One region of the Flavonifractor porci genome, then DNA from elsewhere that is predicted to be linked to it. Evidence: a T-box and tRNA genes for the amino acid it is inferred to sense, from the RefSeq annotation. Region 1 holds a T-box; the other holds one or more tRNA genes.
The links. A T-box is a leader RNA that pairs with one kind of tRNA and senses whether it is charged. The one in region 1 lies ahead of ileS (isoleucine--tRNA ligase), so its partner is inferred to be a tRNA-Ile.

Region 1 (14,206 bases):
CCACTGGGAGGTGAAGGCCGCCATGTACCAGTATGACGCCATGGAGCGCTATCAGTGGTTTCTGCGGGCCTATCCGGACCTGCACCGCCATGTCAGCGGCAAGCACGTGGCCTCCTTCCTGGGCATGACCCAGGTGACGCTCAGCCGCCTGCGCCGCACCCTGCGGGAGGCGGGCCAGCTCCAGACCAACGAAGAAGATTAACGAAAAAAGGAGGTATCGCCTTGGCGATACCTCCTTTTTTGTTTGGGTTCAGGCGTGTTTGTGCTCCAACTCCTCCTGCCGGCGGGCCAGGATACGGGGAAACCGCCACAGGAAAATCGACCCGGTGGTGATAGCGGCCAGGATGTCGGCGGCAGGCTCAGAGAGAAAGACTGCCATTACCTTGTCCTGGAACAGGAGGGGCAGGATAAAAATCAGAGGGATGAGCAGGATCACCTTACGCAGCAGAGCCAGGAAAAGAGAGACTTTGGCCTGCCCCAGGGCCACAAAGGTCTGCTGACAGGCGTTTTGAATGCCCAGCATGAACATACCGGCGGCGTAGATCCGCAGAGACCAGACGGCGATGGATACCAGCTCCGGCTTGTCGTTGAACATGGCCACAAAAACGCCGGGGAACAGTTCAATGGCGAGACAGGCGGTGCAGCTGAAGGTCAGGGCGCAGGTAATGAGCAGGCGGAAGGTCTTTTTGACGCGGTCCAGGTTGCCTGCGCCGTAGTTGAAGCCGATGATGGGCTGTGCGCCCTGGCTCAGGCCCTGGAAGAGCAGATAAAACACCTGCATAATGCTGGAGCAGATGGTCATGGCGCCCACGGCAGGGGTGCCGCCATAGGCCTTCAGGGAGGAGTTAAAGGCGATATTGACCAGACTTTCGGTGGACTGCATGATGAAGGGGGAGATTCCAAGGGCCAGCACAGGGGCCAGCACCTTAAAGTTCAAACGGAAGAAGCGCTTTTGCAGTCTCAGCTTGGTGCGGCTGCCCGACAGGAAGCGCACCACCCAGACGGCGGAGACGATCTGTGCGGTAATGGTAGCCAGGGCGGCGCCCTGTACGCCCATTCCAAACCCGAAAATAAAAATGGGGTCCAGTACAATGTTGATCACAGCGCCGATGAGCACGGTGGCCATGCCGATGGTGGAAAAGCCCTGGGCGGTAATAAAGAAGTTGAGGCCCAGGGAGAGCTCCACCGCAATGGTGCCCCACAGATAGATAGAAAGATATTCCACTGCATAGCCAATGGTCTCCTGAGTAGCGCCGAAGAGGAGAAGCATGGGCTGTTTGATCAGCTGAAAGACTGTAGTGACCACCAGGCTGAGCACCACCAGCAGGGTAAAGCAGCCGCCCAGGATGGCGTTGGCCTGTTCCACTTTTCCTTCGCCCATCCGTACCACTGCCCGGGAGCCGCCGCCCATGCCCACCAGGGCGGAGATGGCGGAGACGAACATCAGCACCGGGAAGCAGACCCCCAGACCGGTGAGGGCCAGATCCCCCACCCCTTCAATATGACCGATGTACATCCGGTCCACAATGTTGTAAAGAGCATTGACCAGCTGGGCGGTGACGGTGGGAATGGCCAGCCGCAGCAGCAGCTTGCCTACCGGGTCCCGTCCTAAATCGTTTTCTCGCTTTGCCAAAATGATTACGCCTCGTCTTTCTCCAGAAAATAGGTGGCCTCCATGTCCGCCACGCTGAGGGCGAAGGCCAGAGGGTACTGCTGGAAGGCCTGACCCACCAGCCGCTTGTCCTCATCGCCGGAGAAGCCCATGTGCCAGCGGATGGCCATGGCCTCCTCCCGGGTGAGGCGCAAAAAGCCGGAAAGGATGTACACGCTCTTCTCCCCGTGGCCGTAGGGCAGAGTATCTTCGTAGAAGAAGGTGGGCACGCTCTGCCACTTGCCGTCGGGGCCCTTTACATTGCGGGTGCCGCCCCGGTAGCAGCCGATCTTGCATACGTCATGGAGGAGGGAGACCAGGGCAACCGTCTCCGGGGCGTAGTCCAGGCCGTACAGCTCCCGCACCCGTTCCCGCTCCAGGTAGGCCTCCAGGCAGCGGTAGACGTTGACGCTGTGCTCGCACAGACCGCCGGGGTAGGAGCCGTGGAATCGGGCCGAGGCGGGAGAGGTGAAAAAGTCGCTCTTGTGTTCCAGATAGTCCAGCAGAGCGTCGGAGCCCTCCCGGTGGATGTTGTCCCGGTAGATCTGAAGAAATACTTCCTTACTGTCCATGACAGACCTCCTCGTGATTCGCTTAAAACTCAGTATAGCACAGCACCCCGCAAAAAACCACCCCATGCACCACTGATTCGTACCCCGAATAGAATGGGCGGAACAGGAGGTGCTCCATGGAGTGGTTTTCCATGCTGGCGGCGGCGGTCCTGTTTGCCGCCGCCTGTAATTTTGATACGGTCATCCTGGCCATGGGCTGGGCTGTGCGGGGGGTGCGCCCCTCCCCTGCTCATACCCTGGTCATCGGGGTGCTGACCACCCTCATCACCTGGCTGTCCCTGGTGCTGGGCGAGGGAGCTGCTGCCACTCTGGGCCGCAGCTTTGCCGGAGCCCTGGGGGGCCTGGTGCTGGCGGGGATCGGGCTGTGGTTTGTGCTGGACTGGCTGCGGGGCCTGGGCGATCCCGGACAGGAGGATACTCCCGCCGCCGGGAAAAGCCTGCTGGGCTGGGTGGCTCTGGCCGCCGCCCTGGCGGTGAACAACGCCGGGGTGGGTGTGGCCGCCGGCGCCTCCGGCGTAGGCCCAGGCTTGGCCTCTCTGGCCAATTTCGTACTTACCCTGGCCGCCCTGCCCCTGGGCCGGGTACTGGCCGACAAGGTGGCCGGGCGGCTGCTGGGCCGGTTTGCCCTCCCGCTGTCCGGCTTGCTCCTCATCGCCCTGGGGGTGTGGCAGGTGCTGGGGGGATAAGAAAAAGACCTGCTGCACAGGTGCAGCAGGTCTTTTGTGATGTACGGATGGAATTACTTCCGGCCGCCGCGGCGGGAGCTGCGGCGCTCAGCCTGGCGCAGCTCGGACAGCTTGCTGTCGGAAGAGGCCATAAACTGCTTCAGCCGGTCCTCAAAGGTGGTGGGCTCGGCGGGAGCGGGCTTGCCCCGGAAACCGCCGTTGAAGCCGCCGGGACGTCCGCCGGGCCGGCCCTGACCGCCGTGACCGACGGGACGGGGGGGCGGATCCATAGCCTTCTTAATGGAGAGGTTGATACGGCCGTTCTCGTCGATGCCGATGACCTTGACCTTGACCTCCTGCCCTTCCTTCAGATGATCCTTTACATCGTTCACATAGGAATAGGCGATCTCAGAGATATGCACCAGCCCCGATTTGCCCTCGGGCAGCGAGACGAAAGCGCCGAACTTCGTGATGCCTGTGACCTTTCCTTCCACAATCGTACCAACACCAAACTCCATTTGCCTGAAAAATCCTCTCTTTCAAAATTCAATCGGTGAACTGGAAGACGTATTCGCCCGGTTCCACCAGGCCCAGCTTCTCCCGGGCCAGGTCAGCCTGCCGGTCAGGATCGCCGCTGTTTTCCACGGCGTCCGCCAGGTCGGCGTTGACCTGCTTCTGCTCCTCCACCTGTTTTTGGGCGGCGGCCAGATCGGCCTGGGCGGCCTGAAGCTGACCGCGCATGGTCAGCAGGCCGGTGGCCGTGCCGATGAGCAGCGCCAGGATGACGAGTTTGGTCAGAAGGGATGCTTTCTTGAGTTTCATGGGTGACTCCTTCCCCGTCGGCGGCCTGGTCTGACCGGAGGGTATCTTCCGTTTCATCGGATATTGCATTTATTTTATACCACTTCGGCTCATAATGGAAGGCTTTTTTTGCGGATTTTCCGATTTTTTTACAGACCTTCCCCACCACCACAAGGGGTAGTGTGACGATGTGCCAAACCGCCCCAATAAAATCTGCCAGCCGGTAGCCCAGCCACAAAAAGCCCCGGCTCAGGGCCCAGAAATAAGTTGCGCCGCCGGCCAGCACCCCGGCCAGCAGATAGCCCCGCACCTCTCCCCGGCCGGCCACTGTGGTGTACACGAAGAGGGATACCGTGACCATCAGCCAAAATGCCAGGTCCAGCAGCCCGCCGATGAGGGGGAGGGGCAGGCGTACCCGCAGGATGCGCAGCAGGTCATATACCAGCCCCGCCGCCGCTCCCAGGCCCACCGCCCCCAGCAGAAAGAGGGCCTGCTCCCATACCCAGATCTCCATCTCAGCGGAACAGACGGCCGAAGAAGCCGCCGGATTTATCCCCCCGGCCGTCCTCGTAGGTCAGGGAGTCCACATCCCCCTCCACCTTCAGGTCCCCGCCGTCCAGACTCAGCTTTTCAATGTGCAGGTTCTCCCCCCGGATGATCAGGGTACCCTGGGAGGTGTGCATGACGATGGTATTTTCGTCAAAGCTCTCCACCTCCTCCACCCCGGACACTGACAGGCGCTCCCGGTCCTCCAGGATCAGATGGTGGGCCGCCTCCGGCCGGCCCCGTTCACTTTCATACGGCATGACAATGCCCCTTTCCCACATAGTCTTGTCTCTACTATATGGGACAGGGGCATGGGATATGAGTCACGCCATGGTCTTTGCCATCACAGGGGCCAGACGCCGGCTGAGAACCAGCGCCAGAGCCAGCTTGAGGCCGTCGGGGATCAGGAAGGGGATGACGCAGGTCCACAGGGCAGACACCACCCCAATGGGACCGCTGGTGGCGGCGTACATCAGCACGAACCAGGCGGTGCCGAAGGCGTAGCACACCGCCAGCCCTACAATACCGGACAGCGCAAAGACCACCGGGCCCTTGCCAAAGAGGACCTGAGCCCCCCACATCACCAGGGGGATGAGCAGAAAGCCCATAAGATAGCCGCCGGTGACCCCGGCAAAACGACCGATGCCGCCGGCAAAGCCGGAGAACACCGGCAGGCCCACCGCCCCCAGCAGCAGGTAGACCAGCACGGACAGGGAGCCCAGCTTGCCCCCCAGTATGCCTACCGCCACAAAAATGGCAAAGGTCTGCAAGGTAAAGGGCACCACCGTGGGGATGGTGATCCAGGCGCACAGGGTAATGAGAGCCGCCATCACGGCGACGTGGACCAGAGACTTGACTTTCATGGTGGTACCTCCGAATTGTAAACTTGATAATGATTATAGTTTACAATACAAAGAATGTCAACCATAAAATCAAATTGGTTGACAAAAAGAGCTGAGACAGGCTACAATATACCATAGAAAAAACGCAGGGGCGGCCTTTATGGCCGCCCGCTGAAAGCAGAGAGGATGGATGACCATGCTGCGGGACGAGGTGCTGGCACTGCTGAAGGCCCAGCAGGGCACTCCCCTGTCGGGGGAGGCCATGAGTCAGAAGCTGGGGGTAAGCCGGGCGGCGGTGTGGAAGGCCATGGAGGGCCTGCGGCAGGAGGGGTATGTGATCTCCTCCGCCCCCCGCCGGGGCTATGCTCTGGAGGACTCCCCCGATCTCCTCTCTCCCGGGGAGCTGATGGACCCGGGCCGGAAGATCGGTTCCAACCTGGTGTGCCTGGACACGGTGGACTCCACCAACAACGAGGTCAAGCGCCGGGCGGTGGATCAGGCGCCCGAGGGGCTGGTGGTGGTGTCGGCCACCCAGACCGGAGGCCGGGGCCGCCGGGGCCGCAGCTTTGTGTCCCCGCCGGGGGGACTCTACCTGTCCGCCCTGCTGCGGCCCGACTGCCCTCTGGAGCAGGTCAGCGCCCTCACCGCCTGGTCGGCGGTGGCGGTGTGCGACGCGGTGGAGCAGGTGTGCGGCCTACGACCGGGCATCAAGTGGCCCAACGACGTGATTCTGGAGGGGCGCAAGCTGTGCGGCATCCTCACTGAGCTGGAGCTGGAGGGAGAGACCGCCGCCCTGCGCTATGTGGTGGCGGGTATCGGCGTCAATCTCAGCCAAACCGAGGAGGATTTCGGTCCTGAGGTGGCTCCCGTGGCCATCTCTCTGGCCCAGGCGCTGGGAAAGGCCCCCAGGCGGGCGGAGATGGCCGCCGCCCTGCTGGACGCGTTGGACAGGCTGGACCGGGACTTTCCCGGGCAATGGGACAGCTGGCTGGAGCGGTACCGGGCGGACTGCATCACTGTGGGCCGTCAGATCAAGGTGCTGCGGGGCCAGGAGGAGCGCATCGGCACGGCGGTGGGGGTGGACGACACCTTCGCCCTGGTGGTACGCTGGGCCGACGGCAGCGAGGAGGCCCTGTCCTCCGGCGAAGTATCCGTCCGGGGCCTGCTGGGTTATGTGTAAGAAGAGGCTTCCCCCCTCTGGGGGGAAGCTGGCGAGCGCAGCGAGACTGATGAGGGGCTCCTCCGGTAAGCCCCCCTCATCCGGCCCTGGGGCCCACCTTCCCCCCTCTGGGGGGAAGGTCAGAAAGAAAAAGGGACCGCACCTCTTGGGTGCGGTCCCTTTTGGTGTTTTAATAAATCGAGTCCAGAATCTCCACGATCTGGGCCACGCAGCCCTCCTCGCAGGAGCACAGGATGCGGGCCCCCCAGTCCTTGACCTCCTGGGCGCAGTTGGAGGGGGCAAAGGGGATGGCCGAGATGGCCAGCATGGGGATGTCGTTCTGGTTGTCCCCCACGCAGTAGATCTTCTTGGGGTCCAAGCCCAGATAGTTGGCCAGATAGGCCACCATGCCACCCTTGTTGCTCCCCTTCCGGGTGAGCTCCAGCAGCACGGCGTTGGAGAAAATGACCTCGTAGTGCTTTGCCCACCGATCCAGCATATACCGCTGGGTCTCCAGCAATACCTCGTTGCGCTGCTGCAAAATAACCTTGCTCCAGGGCAGAGGCATCTGGGCAATGGGAACCTCCGACGCAGTGGCCCCAGCCCGGGTCAGATGCCGGTGGGTGACCTCGTTGGGCTGGTAGACGTAGATATCGTCGTGGTGGTAGGCTTCAAAGCCAATCTCCGGGATGTCCCGTGCCACCTGCTGCAGGTCCTCCTGCACCCGCAGGGGCAGGAAGGTCTCGTACACCATCCGGTCCTCGTCAAAGTCGTACAGGGCCGAGCCGTTGGACAGCACCACCGGCGCGTTGATGGGGGCGCAGTGGGCATGAGGGGCAAAGGTGGGGTGGGCCCGTCCGGTGGCCACCGTGAAGATGCCTCCCTCCCGGGTAAAGTACTCCAGGGCGGTCAGGTTGGCGGGCGCCACCTGCATATTCTCACCATAGAGGGTATCGTCAAAATCGCTGACCAGCAGAACACCGTCAAACTTTCCGATGGCAGCCGCCTCCCTTCTGAATAAAGTGATTTTATCAATAAAGTTTATCCCATGGAGCGCAGCCTTGTCAACACCGCCTCAAACCAGCGGGGCAGCGGGCACTCCAGAGTCACCCGTTCCCCGATACGGGGGTGGATAAAGGACAGCCGCCGGGCGTGGAGGCACTGCCCCGCCAGCCCCGGCCAGGGCTTTTTGGACCCGTAGACCACGTCTCCCAGCAGGGGGTGGCCCATGTAGGCCATGTGGACCCGGATCTGGTGGGTGCGTCCGGTCTCCAGGCGGCACTGGATGTGGGTATAACCGTTCAAATGCTCCAGCACCGACCAGTGGGTCACCGCCCGCCGGCCCTGGAGCTTGTTCACCGCCATCTTCTTCCGGTCGGTGGGGTGGCGGAAGATGGGGGCGTCCACGGTGCCCGATTTGTCCTTTAAATTGCCCACGCACACCGCCTCGTATTCCCGGTACAGGGAGTGGTCCTGAAGCTGCTCCGCCAGAGACAGGTGGGCAAAGTCGTTCTTGGCGGCAATGATGAGCCCCGAGGTGTCCCGGTCAATGCGGTGCACAATGCCGGGGCGCAGTTCTCCGTTGATTCCAGAAAGTGAATTACCGCAGTGATATAACAGTGCGTTGACCAAAGTGCCGTCGGGATGCCCGGCGGCGGGGTGGACCACCAGGCCCACCGGCTTGTTGACGGCGATGACGTCGTCGTCCTCGTAGATCACGTCCAGGGGGATATCCTGGGGCAGAACGTCGATGGGGGCGGGGTCGGGCAGGGCCAGCACCAGCTCGTCCCCGGCATTGGTCTTGTAGTTCTTCTTTACCGGCAGGCCGTTCAGGGTGACGGCTCCCTCCTCCAGCAGCCGCTGGGCCGCTGAGCGGGTCAGCTCGGGCAGCATCCGGGCCAGAAACTGGTCGGCCCGCTCCCCCGCCCGGTCGGCGGTCAGATGCAGAGGGGTCATGCCTTGTCCTCCTCTTTGCAAAACAGCAGGAAGTAGACACAGAAGGCAATGCCGCCGCACACGATGCAGATATCCGCCACATTGAAGATGGGGAAGTTCATAAACAGAGTCTGGAACATGTCGGTGACATAGCCCAGGAAGAGCCGGTCAATGAGGTTGCCCACCGCACCCGCCAGCACCAGGGCCAGGGAGACCATGCCGAAGGGGTGGTTGAAGGTTTTTCTGACCATCAGCACGATGATGAGGATGGAGGCAGCCGTCGAGATCAGGGTGAGAATCCAGGTGTGTTCTTCAAAGATGGAGAAGGCCGCGCCGGTGTTCTGGTAGTAGGTCAGCTGGAGGATGTGGGGCAGAAAAGGGACCCCCTCCCCCAGGGGGATGTTGGCCCGGACCAGGAATTTCACCAGCTGGTCCAGCACCACCAGAGCGGCGGCCAAAATGGCGTAGAGCATAGTTTTAGGCTCCTTTGACAAATCGTTCTCTTCATTGTAACATGGACGGCCCCGATGGGCAAGCCTTTGGTGGAGGTGCAGAAAGGACCCAACTGCAAAAAAGGACGCCGCAGAAGCGGCGTCCTTTTTGATGTTTCAGGTTACAATTATTCCCCAACAACAGCGGCGCAGCGGGGGCACAGCTCGGCGTGATGGCCGTCGGTGCCGATGGCGTCGTTGTGGTTCCAGCAGCGGGGGCACTTGGGGGCCTCGGACAGCTTGACGGCGATGGTGCAGGGGATGAGGCACTCCTGGTTCTTCTCCCCCTCCACACTGTCGGTGGTGACGGTGACCTTGGACACGATGCACAGGGAGGCCAGGTCCACGTCCTTCAGGAAGGCGGCGTCCTCAGCAGACACGGAGACAGTCACCTCGGTGTCCTGGGCCTTCTTGAACACGCCGGCGTTGCGGGCGTTCTCCAGGGCCTTGTTGACGGCGTCACGGAGAGCCACCAGCTTGGCCCAGCGGTCCTTGGAGCCCTCGTCCAGAGCGAAGGCGGCGTTGTCCTCGGGCATATCATTGAGCAGCACGCTCTCGGCGTCCACGCCCTTGGCGTGCTTCATGGCGTGCCAGATCTCGTCGGAGGTGAAGGCCAGGATGGGGGCCACCAGGCGGGTCATGCCGTCCAGGATATAGTAGAGGGCGGTCTGGGCGGAGCGGCGCTCGGCCTCGCTGCCGCAGTACAGGCGGTCCTTGATGATGTCCAGGTAGAAGTTGGACATATCCACCACGCAGAAGTTGTAGATGGCGCGGTACACACCGTGGAACTCGTAGCGGTCGTAGGCGGCCCGGACGTTCTTCACCAGCTCGTTGAGGCAGTGGAGGGCGTAGCGGTCCAGGTCCATCAGTCTCTCAACCGGCACCAGGTTGGCGTCAGGATCGAAGTCGCACAGGTTGCCCAGCATATAGCGGGCGGTGTTGCGGATCTTCAGGTAGGCCTGGGAGAGCTGCTTCATGATGTCCTTGGAGATACGCATATCCTGGGTGTAGTCGGCGGAAGCCACCCACAGGCGGAGCATATCGGCGCCGTACTCCTTGATGACCTCATCGGGGGACACGGCGTTGCCCAGGGACTTGTGCATGGCCTTGCCCTCGCCGTCCACGGTCCAGCCGTGGGTGGCGATCTGCTTGTAGGGGGCCACGCCGTTGACGGCGATGGAGGTGAGCATGGAGGACTGGAACCAGCCGCGGTACTGGTCGCCGCCCTCCAGGTACAGGTCGGCGGGATACTTCAGGTAGGGACGCTCTGCGGCCACGGCAGCCCAGGTGGAGCCGGAGTCGAACCACACGTCCATGATGTCGGACTCCTTGGAGAAGTGAGTCTTACCGCACTTGGGACATACGAAGCCCTGGGGCAGCAGATCCTTGGGCTCACGGTCGAACCACACGTTGGAGCCGTGCTGGCGGAAGAGGTCGGCCACATGGGCGATGGTCTCGGGGGTGACGATGTCCTCACCGCAGTCATCGCAGTAGAAGATGGGGATGGGCACGCCCCACACGCGCTGGCGGGAAATACACCAGTCGTTGCGCTCGGAGATCATGGAGATCATGCGCTCCTTGCCCCACTCAGGCTTCCACTGGATGTCGTCGCAGGACTTGACGGCGGCGTCCTTGATGGCGTCCACGGAGCAGAACCACTGCTCGGTGGCACGGTAGATGATGGGGTTCTTGCAGCGCCAGCAGTGGGGGTAGGAGTGGGTGATCTGCTCCTTGGCCACCAGGAAGCCTTCCTTCTCCAGGTCCTCCACCACCATGTCGTTGCCCTTGGCGTAGAACTGGCCGTTGTAGCGCTCGTCGGTCATGACACCCTTGGCGTTGACGGGCACGGGCACGCCGATGTTGGTGAGGCCAGCCTTGTCGTACTGCTGGCAGATCTGGAAGTCCTCGGCGCCGAAGCCGGGGGCGGTGTGGACGCAGCCAGAACCGGCGTCCAGGGTGACGTGCTCGCCGTTGAGGATGACGGACTCCCGGTCAAACAGGGGGTGCTTGGCGGTCATCAGCTCAAACTCAGAGCCCTTCAGCTCGGCCAGCACCTTGCAGGCCTCATAGTCGATGTGGGCGGCCTTGCACACGCTCTCGGCCAGGTCCTTGGCCAGCACGTACACGTCGCCGCTCGGCACCTGGAGCAGCACGTAGTCGAACTCGGCGTTCAGGCAGATGGCGAAGTTGCCGGGGATGGTCCAGGGGGTGGTGGTCCAGATCACGAAGTAGGTGCGGCTCAGGTCGGCGTACTGGCCCAGCTTGCCCTTGTCGTCCTTGACAGGGAACTTGACGAAGATGGTGGTACAGGGGTCGTCGGCGTACTCGATCTCGGCCTCGGCCAGAGCGGTCTGGTCGGCGGGGCACCAGTACACGGGCTTCATGCCCTTGTAGATCAGGCCCTTCTCAGCCATCTTGCCAAAGACCTCGATCTGCTTGGCCTCAAACTCGGGCAGCAGGGTGATATAGGGGTTGTCCCACTCGCCCAGCACGCCCAGGCGCTTAAACTGCTCGGTCATCTTGGCGATGTAGCCCTCGGCGTACTCCCGGCACTTGGTGCGGAACTGGGCGGTGGTCATCTCGTCCCGCTTGACCTTCTTGTCCTTGAGGACGGCGGACTCGATGGGCAGGCCGTGGGTGTCCCAGCCGGGGACGTAGGGGGCGTAATGGCCGGTCATGTTCTTCTCTTTGACGATGATGTCCTTGAGGATCTTGTTCAGGGCGGTGCCGATGTGGATGTTGCCGTTGGCGTAGGGCGGGCCGTCGTGGAGGACGAAGGTGGGCTTGCCGTCGTTACGCCCCACCATCTTGTTGTAGAGGTCGTGGTCGTACATCTCCTGGAGCATATCGGGCTCGCGCTTGGGCAGGCCTGCCCGCATGGGGAAGTCGGTCTGGGGCAGGTGGACAGTCTGGTTGTAGTCCATGATGGTTCTCCTTTATGTTGAAATTAAAATAACGCATGGGGAAAACCTTCTCCCCCCAGGGGAGAAGGTGGGCCAGGGGGCCGGATGAGGGGGCGCAGGCAAGGGGGAACCCCTCATCAGTCAGCCTGCGGCTGCCAGCTTCCCCCCACAGGGGGGAAGCCAGAGACAGGCAAACAAAAAGCGCCTTCGTCTCTTAAGAGACAAAGGCGCACACCTCTGCGGTACCACTCTCATTGTTCCGGGCATACCGGAACCACTCGACAGCCTGTAACGGGGCCAGCCGGGGCCGCTTACTCAGTTCGGCGGCCATGCTCAGAGGTGATTTTCCCGGCCCGTCCTGTCCGCCTTGCACCAAAATGGCGGCTCTCTGCGCAGGGTTGGGGGCGGTACTCGTCCTCGTCACAGCATGTTACAGATGAAAATCACTGGGAGACGCCCTTTTTCGGCGTCTCCCAGTATCTTACCCGTTTGCAGGGCTTCTGTCAAGGGGTTTTACCCCTTTTGCATCAGCTGAACGGTAAGTCCGTCCGGACCGGTGAGGAAACAGAAGCGGACCCCCGGATGGGGCTCACGGATGGGGCTGGGGTTCAGTCCGGCGACCTCCGCCCGGGCCCGCTCCCCGTCCAGGTCGGCCACGGCGAAGCCCAGGGACAGGCCGGCATAGCGGACGTCAGAGCGGCCGGCGCCCTGGATCAGCTCCACGGCGGTCTCCCCCTCCCCGCCGGAGAGGAAGGCAAAGTGGGCGTCGCCCATGGAAAACCGGCGAAGGACCTTCAGCCCGGTCCAGTTTTCCAGAAAGGAGACGGAAGCCTCCAGATCGGTGACGTAAAGGGTGGTGTGCAGATAGTGCATGGTCATACCTCCAGATAAAAAAGAGGCGCCGTGGAAAACCGCGGCGCCTTCCGTCATGGTTTGTGAGTGGTTCAGCGGATCTCGTAGTCCTTGCCGAACTGCAGGTTATCAAAGTCGATACGGCGGGTGGGCTCCTCCACCACGTCATCCTCGTCCTCCTCCGCAGGGGCGGCGGGGGCCTTCCGGCCGCTGAGTTCCATCAGCTCATCGTACAGGCTGCTCTCCTTGGCGCCCTCGGGGGCGGACAGGTCGGTGGTGTCCTCCTCCTGCTCCTTCTGGATGATCCGCTCCACATTCTCCTCAATGTCCCGGGCGGTGTCCCCCACCGGGTCCACGGATACAGGGGCGGCGGCGGTCACTTTAGACAGGCCGCTGAGGAAGTCCATCTCGTGCTGGTGGAGCTCCTTGAGCTTGCCCACATAGGCGGCGGTGGACTGCTGGGCGGCCACCAGGCGCATCTGCTCGTCCCGGATGGACTGCTGCAGCTCGGCAATGCGGGCCTTTGCGTCGGCCTCGGCGTTCTGCATCAGCTGGCTGCGCTTGGTCTCGGCCTCGGCCACCAGATCGTCCGCCATCTTCTGGGCGGTCATCAGGGCCTTGCGCATGGCGTCCTCGGTGGAGCGGTACTCCTCCACCTTCTCCACCAGCACCTTCATCTTGGCCTTCAGGGTGGCGTTTTCCTTGTAGAGGGTGGTGTAATCCGCCGTCAGGATATCCAGAAATTCGTCCACCATCGACATATTATATCCGTTAAACGCCTTGGTAAAGGCGTGTTCCGAAACTTCCTGCGGCGTAAGCATAGGTTGATTCCCCCTGATTTTTTGTGTCTTATACAGATTTTTGAAGGGGCGGGTCTGGGACCCGCCCGGCGGCTATGTTAGAAATACAGCCCGTTGTTCTCCAGCTCGTCGATGAGATCGCCCAGAATGTCCGCCCCACCCGATGCTGCGTATCGTGCGGGGACCCCGTTTTTAAATCTGCTCGGGCGAAATGAATTCGCCCGGCATCAAGGTTTTTGCTGCGCAAAAACGCTTGGGACGCCGGACTCCCGGCGGGACAACGTGGACGTTGTTCTCCAGAGACCGGGTTTAGAAATACAGCCCGTTGTTCTCCAACTCATCAATGAGATCGCCCAGGATGTCCACGTTGTAGGGCGTGATGATGTAAGTGGAGATGGCCACCTTCTTGATCTTGCCCTCGTTGGCGTAGGCCACGCCGGACAGGAAGTCCAGCAGGCGGCGGGCAATGTCCTTGTTGGTGGACTCCAGGTTGAGGACCACGGTGCGCTTTTCGCGCAGATGGTCGGCGATCTCGCTGGCGTTCTCAAAGCGCTCGGGCTTCACCAGCACCACCTGCAGCTGGGTGGTGGTGTGGATGTTGACCACCTTGTTGCTGCGGCGCTCGTTATCCAGGGAATAGAGGCTGCCGGTGGACTCGGAAACGGCCTGGCTCTTGGCGCTCTTGCGCTCCAGACGGTCGCCGCCGGTGCGGTCCATCCGCTCACTGCGGGAGACAGGCTCGAAGTCGTCCTCGTAGTCGTCCTCCGGCTCGTCCTCATAGGGGCGGGCCAGCCGCCGCAGCTCATCAAACAATCCCATATTCGGTTACCTCCTGAATCATAATCAAGCTTTATGCATGGGAGGGCGGGGGCCGAACAGGGCGGTGCCTACGCGCACCAGGGTAGCGCCCTCGCGGACGGCGTCCTCATAATCGCCGCTCATTCCCATAGAAAGACAGTCGATTGTGGTTCCATTATCCGACATCTTGT
Region 2 (4,899 bases), on a different contig from region 1:
ATAAGATGATTTGAAGAACCTTGGTTCTTTAGATACCATTTTATTGAGAGTTTGATCCTGGCTCAGGATGAACGCTGGCGGCGTGCTTAACACATGCAAGTCGAACGGAGTGCTCATGACAGAGGATTCGTCCAATGGATTGAGTTACTTAGTGGCGGACGGGTGAGTAACGCGTGAGGAACCTGCCTCGGAGTGGGGAATAACAGTCCGAAAGGACTGCTAATACCGCATAATGCAGCTGGGTCGCATGACTCTGGCTGCCAAAGATTTATCGCTCTGAGATGGCCTCGCGTCTGATTAGCTAGTTGGCGGGGTAACGGCCCACCAAGGCGACGATCAGTAGCCGGACTGAGAGGTTGACCGGCCACATTGGGACTGAGACACGGCCCAGACTCCTACGGGAGGCAGCAGTGGGGAATATTGGGCAATGGGCGCAAGCCTGACCCAGCAACGCCGCGTGAAGGATGAAGGCTTTCGGGTTGTAAACTTCTTTTATTCGGGACGAAGAAAATGACGGTACCGAATGAATAAGCCACGGCTAACTACGTGCCAGCAGCCGCGGTAATACGTAGGTGGCAAGCGTTATCCGGATTTACTGGGTGTAAAGGGCGTGTAGGCGGGACTGCAAGTCAGATGTGAAAACTATGGGCTCAACCCATAGCCTGCATTTGAAACTGTAGTTCTTGAGTGCTGGAGAGGCAATCGGAATTCCGTGTGTAGCGGTGAAATGCATAGATATACGGAGGAACACCAGTGGCGAAGGCGGATTGCTGGACAGTAACTGACGCTGAGGCGCGAAAGCGTGGGGAGCAAACAGGATTAGATACCCTGGTAGTCCACGCCGTAAACGATGGATACTAGGTGTGGGGGGTCTGACCCCCTCCGTGCCGCAGTTAACACAATAAGTATCCCACCTGGGGAGTACGATCGCAAGGTTGAAACTCAAAGGAATTGACGGGGGCCCGCACAAGCGGTGGAGTATGTGGTTTAATTCGAAGCAACGCGAAGAACCTTACCAGGGCTTGACATCCCGGTGACCGGCCTAGAGATAGGCTTTCCCTTCGGGGCACCGGTGACAGGTGGTGCATGGTTGTCGTCAGCTCGTGTCGTGAGATGTTGGGTTAAGTCCCGCAACGAGCGCAACCCTTATTGTTAGTTGCTACGCAAGAGCACTCTAGCGAGACTGCCGTTGACAAAACGGAGGAAGGTGGGGACGACGTCAAATCATCATGCCCCTTATGTCCTGGGCCACACACGTACTACAATGGTGGTTAACAGAGGGAGGCAAAGCCGCGAGGTGGAGCAAATCCCTAAAAGCCATCCCAGTTCGGATTGCAGGCTGAAACCCGCCTGTATGAAGTTGGAATCGCTAGTAATCGCGGATCAGCATGCCGCGGTGAATACGTTCCCGGGCCTTGTACACACCGCCCGTCACACCATGAGAGTCGGGAACACCCGAAGTCCGTAGCCTAACCGCAAGGGGGGCGCGGCCGAAGGTGGGTTCGATAATTGGGGTGAAGTCGTAACAAGGTAGCCGTATCGGAAGGTGCGGCTGGATCACCTCCTTTCTAAGGAGACTTCAAGCAACCGAGAGTTGTTTGTAACGTCCTACGGTCAGCTTTCTGGAGCGGAGATGACTTTCACGTTGTTTAATTTAGAGGGCACACGCCCTGGGTACCCATTCAAAGCCCAACGAAGTGGGTTTGAATGGGGGAAGGAGACGCAAGGGAGCGAAGCGAGAAATAGCCCCGAGGCTGTTGCGAGTGGAGCGGACTTTGCGGCGACGCGGGCCCATAGCTCAGCTGGCTAGAGCGCACGACTGATAATCGTGAGGTCGGTGGTTCGAGTCCACTTGGGCCCACCACTTCTCTCTCGATGGGGGTATAGCTCAGCTGGGAGAGCACCTGCTTTGCAAGCAGGGGGTCGTCGGTTCGAGCCCGACTATCTCCACCACAATTCAATATCAGATCGAAGCACCTGGCAACAGATGTTTCGATCTGACCTTGAAAGAGGTTGGAAGTCAGCACCTTGAAAACTGAACAATGCAGATGGAAAGTATGAAGAGCAAGCAACAGAGGGCAATAACAGCAATGTTGTGGAACTTAAAGATAGAATGGCGAAAGCCGTTCTAGTGAATGGGTAAAACAATGTAGCCAATTGCAAAACTTCTGTGAGGCCTGCATAATTCATGATCGAATAGAGAACAGCTCAGAAATGAGACTGTTCTACTAAGGTCAAGCTATAAAGAGCGCAAGGGGAATGCCTTGGCATCAGGAGCCGATGAAGGACGTGACAAGCTGCGATAAGCTGCGGTGAGCTGCACATAAGCATTGACCCGCAGATTTCCGAATGGGGAAACCCGGCAGAGCAATACTCTGTCAGCGTGCGTTGAATCAAATAGGCGTACGTGGGGAACCGCCTGAACTGAAACATCTAAGTAGGGCGAGGAAGAGAAATCAACAGAGATTCCGCAAGTAGTGGCGAGCGAACGCGGAAGAGGGCAAACCGAAGGATTTATCCTTCGGGGTTGTGGACCGACACAACGGCAGGATAGGTTAGCCGAACGGTATGGGAAGGCCGGCCATAGCGGGTGAGAGCCCCGTAGGCGAAAACCGAATCCTGTTAGTCGAGTTCCAGAGTACCGCCGGACACGTGAAACCCGGTGGGAAACTGGGGGGACCACCCTCCAACCCTAAATACTACCTGATGACCGATAGAGGAGCAGTACCGTGAGGGAAAGGTGAAAAGGACCCCGGGAGGGGAGTGAAAGAGAACCTGAAACCTTGTGCTTACAAGCACTCAAAGCCCGTTAAAGGGTGATGAGGTACCTTTTGTAGAATGGTCCGGCGAGTTATTGTTACTGGCAAGCTTAAGGTATTCAGTACCGGAGGCGAAGGGAAACCGAGTGTGAACAGCGCGCATGAAGTCAGTGGCAATAGACCCGAAACCGGGTGACCTATCCATGGGCAGGTTGAAGTGGGGGTAAAACCCCATGGAGGACCGAACACACGCCCGTTGCAATGGTCGGTGATGACCTGTGGATAGCGGTGAAATTCCAATCGAACTCGGAGATAGCTGGTTCTCCCCGAAATAGCTTTAGGGCTAGCGTTAACTTAGATTACCGGAGGTAAAGCACTGAATGGGCTAGGGGCCGATAAGGTTACTGAACCCTATCAAACTCTGAATGCCGGATAATTGATGGTTAGCAGTCAGTCTACGTGAGATAAGTCTCGTGGACAAAAGGGAAACAGCCCAGACCCACAGCTAAGGTCCCAAAGATACGCTAAGTGGAAAACGATGTGGAGTTGCGAAAACAACCAGGATGTTGGCTTAGAAGCAGCCACTCATTAAAAGAGTGCGTAATAGCTCACTGGTCGAGTGACTCTGCGCGGAAAATATAACGGGGCTAAGCGTAACACCGAAGCTTGGGCTGCACAGCAATGTGCGGGGTAGGGGAGCGTCGTGTACGGGGTGAAGTCGTAGCGGAAGCAGCGGTGGACTTTACACGAGTGAGAATGCCGGAATGAGTAGCGAGAATTATGTGGGAATCATAATGGCCGAAAATCTAAGGTTTCCTGGGGAAGGTTCGTCCGCCCAGGGTAAGCCGGGAGCTAAGGCGAGGCCGAAAGGCGTAGTCGATGCACATACGGTTGAAATTCCGTAGCCACCGAACCTTAAGCACACTGACACATGGAGATAGCGGGACCCGGGCGTTGGTTGACCCGGGCGTAAGGGACCGAAATTAAGTAGGGAAGTCCGCGATGCTCTGTGGCGAGAAAAGGTGTGTGGTATGCTAAGGTGCCCGTACCGCAAACCGACACAGGTAGATGAGGAGAGAATCCTAAGGCCAACGGGAGAAGGGTTGTTAAGGAACTCGGCAAAATGACCCCGTAACTTCGGGATAAGGGGAGCCTCCTACGGGAGGCCGCAGCGAATAGGCCCAAGCGACTGTTTACCAAAAACACAGGTCTCTGCTAAATCGAAAGATGACGTATAGGGGCTGACGCCTGCCCGGTGCTGGAAGGTTAAGAGGAGATGTCAGGAGCAATCCGAAGCATTGAATCGAAGCCCCAGTAAACGGCGGCCGTAACTATAACGGTCCTAAGGTAGCGAAATTCCTTGTCAGGTAAGTTCTGACCCGCACGAATGGCGTAACGATTTGGGCACTGTCTCAACAGCCCACCCGGCGAAATTGTTGTACTGGTGAAGAAGCCAGTTACCCGCAACTAGACGGAAAGACCCCATGGAGCTTTACTGTAGCTTAATACTGGAAATCGGTAAATCATGTACAGGATAGGTGGGAGACTTGGAAGCCAGGGCGTCAGCTTTGGTGGAGTCACCCTTGGGATACCACCCTTGATTTGCTGGTTTTCTAACCTGCGGCCGTGAATCCGGTCGGGGGACACTGTTAGGTGGGCAGTTTGACTGGGGCGGTCGCCTCCTAAAAGGTAACGGAGGCGCTCAAAGGTTCGTTCAGCACGGACGGAAACCGTGCAGTGAGTGTAAACGCATAAACGAGCCTAACTGCGAGACCGACGGGTCGAGCAGTAACGAAAGTTGGAGTTAGTGATCCGGCGGTATGCAAGTGGAAGTGCCGTCGCTCAACGGATAAAAGCTACCCTGGGGATAACAGGCTGATCTCCCCCAAGCGTCCACAGCGACGGGGAGGTTTGGCACCTCGATGTCGGCTCGTCACATCCTGGGGCTGAATTCGGTCCCAAGGGTTCGGCTGTTCGCCGATTAAAGTGGCACGCGAGCTGGGTTCAGAACGTCGTGAGACAGTTCGGTCCCTATCTGTTGCGGGCGTAAGAGATTTGAAGGGAGCTGTCCTTAGTACGAGAGGACCGGGATGGACGTACCTCTGGTGCACCAGTTGTTCTGCCAAGGGCATGGCTGGGT

Region 2: it has a tRNA-Ile gene. The T-box ahead of ileS (isoleucine--tRNA ligase) is inferred to sense a tRNA for this amino acid. The anticodon was not compared.

What each region holds. Positions count from the first base shown of each region.
Region 1 covers NZ_JBBHLB010000011.1:53,393-67,598, forward strand. Annotated here, with positions in the region: gene WHJ28_RS10855 (Crp/Fnr family transcriptional regulator) at 1-202, shown strand, start outside; gene WHJ28_RS10860 (MATE family efflux transporter) at 251-1,633, opposite strand; gene WHJ28_RS10865 (hydrolase) at 1,639-2,223, opposite strand; gene WHJ28_RS10870 (MntP/YtaF family protein) at 2,340-2,909, shown strand; gene WHJ28_RS10875 (S1 RNA-binding domain-containing protein) at 2,963-3,406, opposite strand; gene WHJ28_RS10880 (septum formation initiator family protein) at 3,435-3,710, opposite strand; partial or broken gene yabQ (spore cortex biosynthesis protein YabQ) at 3,946-4,203, opposite strand; gene yabP (sporulation protein YabP) at 4,205-4,495, opposite strand; gene WHJ28_RS10890 (biotin transporter BioY) at 4,559-5,098, opposite strand; gene WHJ28_RS10895 (biotin--[acetyl-CoA-carboxylase] ligase) at 5,274-6,257, shown strand; gene WHJ28_RS10900 (HAD-IIB family hydrolase) at 6,427-7,281, opposite strand; gene WHJ28_RS10905 (RluA family pseudouridine synthase) at 7,278-8,192, opposite strand; gene lspA (signal peptidase II) at 8,189-8,644, opposite strand; gene ileS (isoleucine--tRNA ligase) at 8,791-11,586, opposite strand; T-box leader at 11,780-11,998, opposite strand; gene WHJ28_RS10920 (VOC family protein) at 12,079-12,438, opposite strand; gene WHJ28_RS10925 (DivIVA domain-containing protein) at 12,510-13,238, opposite strand; gene WHJ28_RS10930 (cell division protein SepF) at 13,527-14,036, opposite strand; gene WHJ28_RS10935 (YggS family pyridoxal phosphate-dependent enzyme) at 14,061-14,206, opposite strand, start outside.
Region 2 covers NZ_JBBHLB010000033.1:252-5,150, reverse strand. Annotated here, with positions in the region: rRNA gene WHJ28_RS16390 (16S ribosomal RNA) at 40-1,568, shown strand; tRNA gene WHJ28_RS16385 (tRNA-Ile) at 1,788-1,864, shown strand; tRNA gene WHJ28_RS16380 (tRNA-Ala) at 1,878-1,953, shown strand; rRNA gene WHJ28_RS16375 (23S ribosomal RNA) at 2,233-4,899, shown strand, end outside.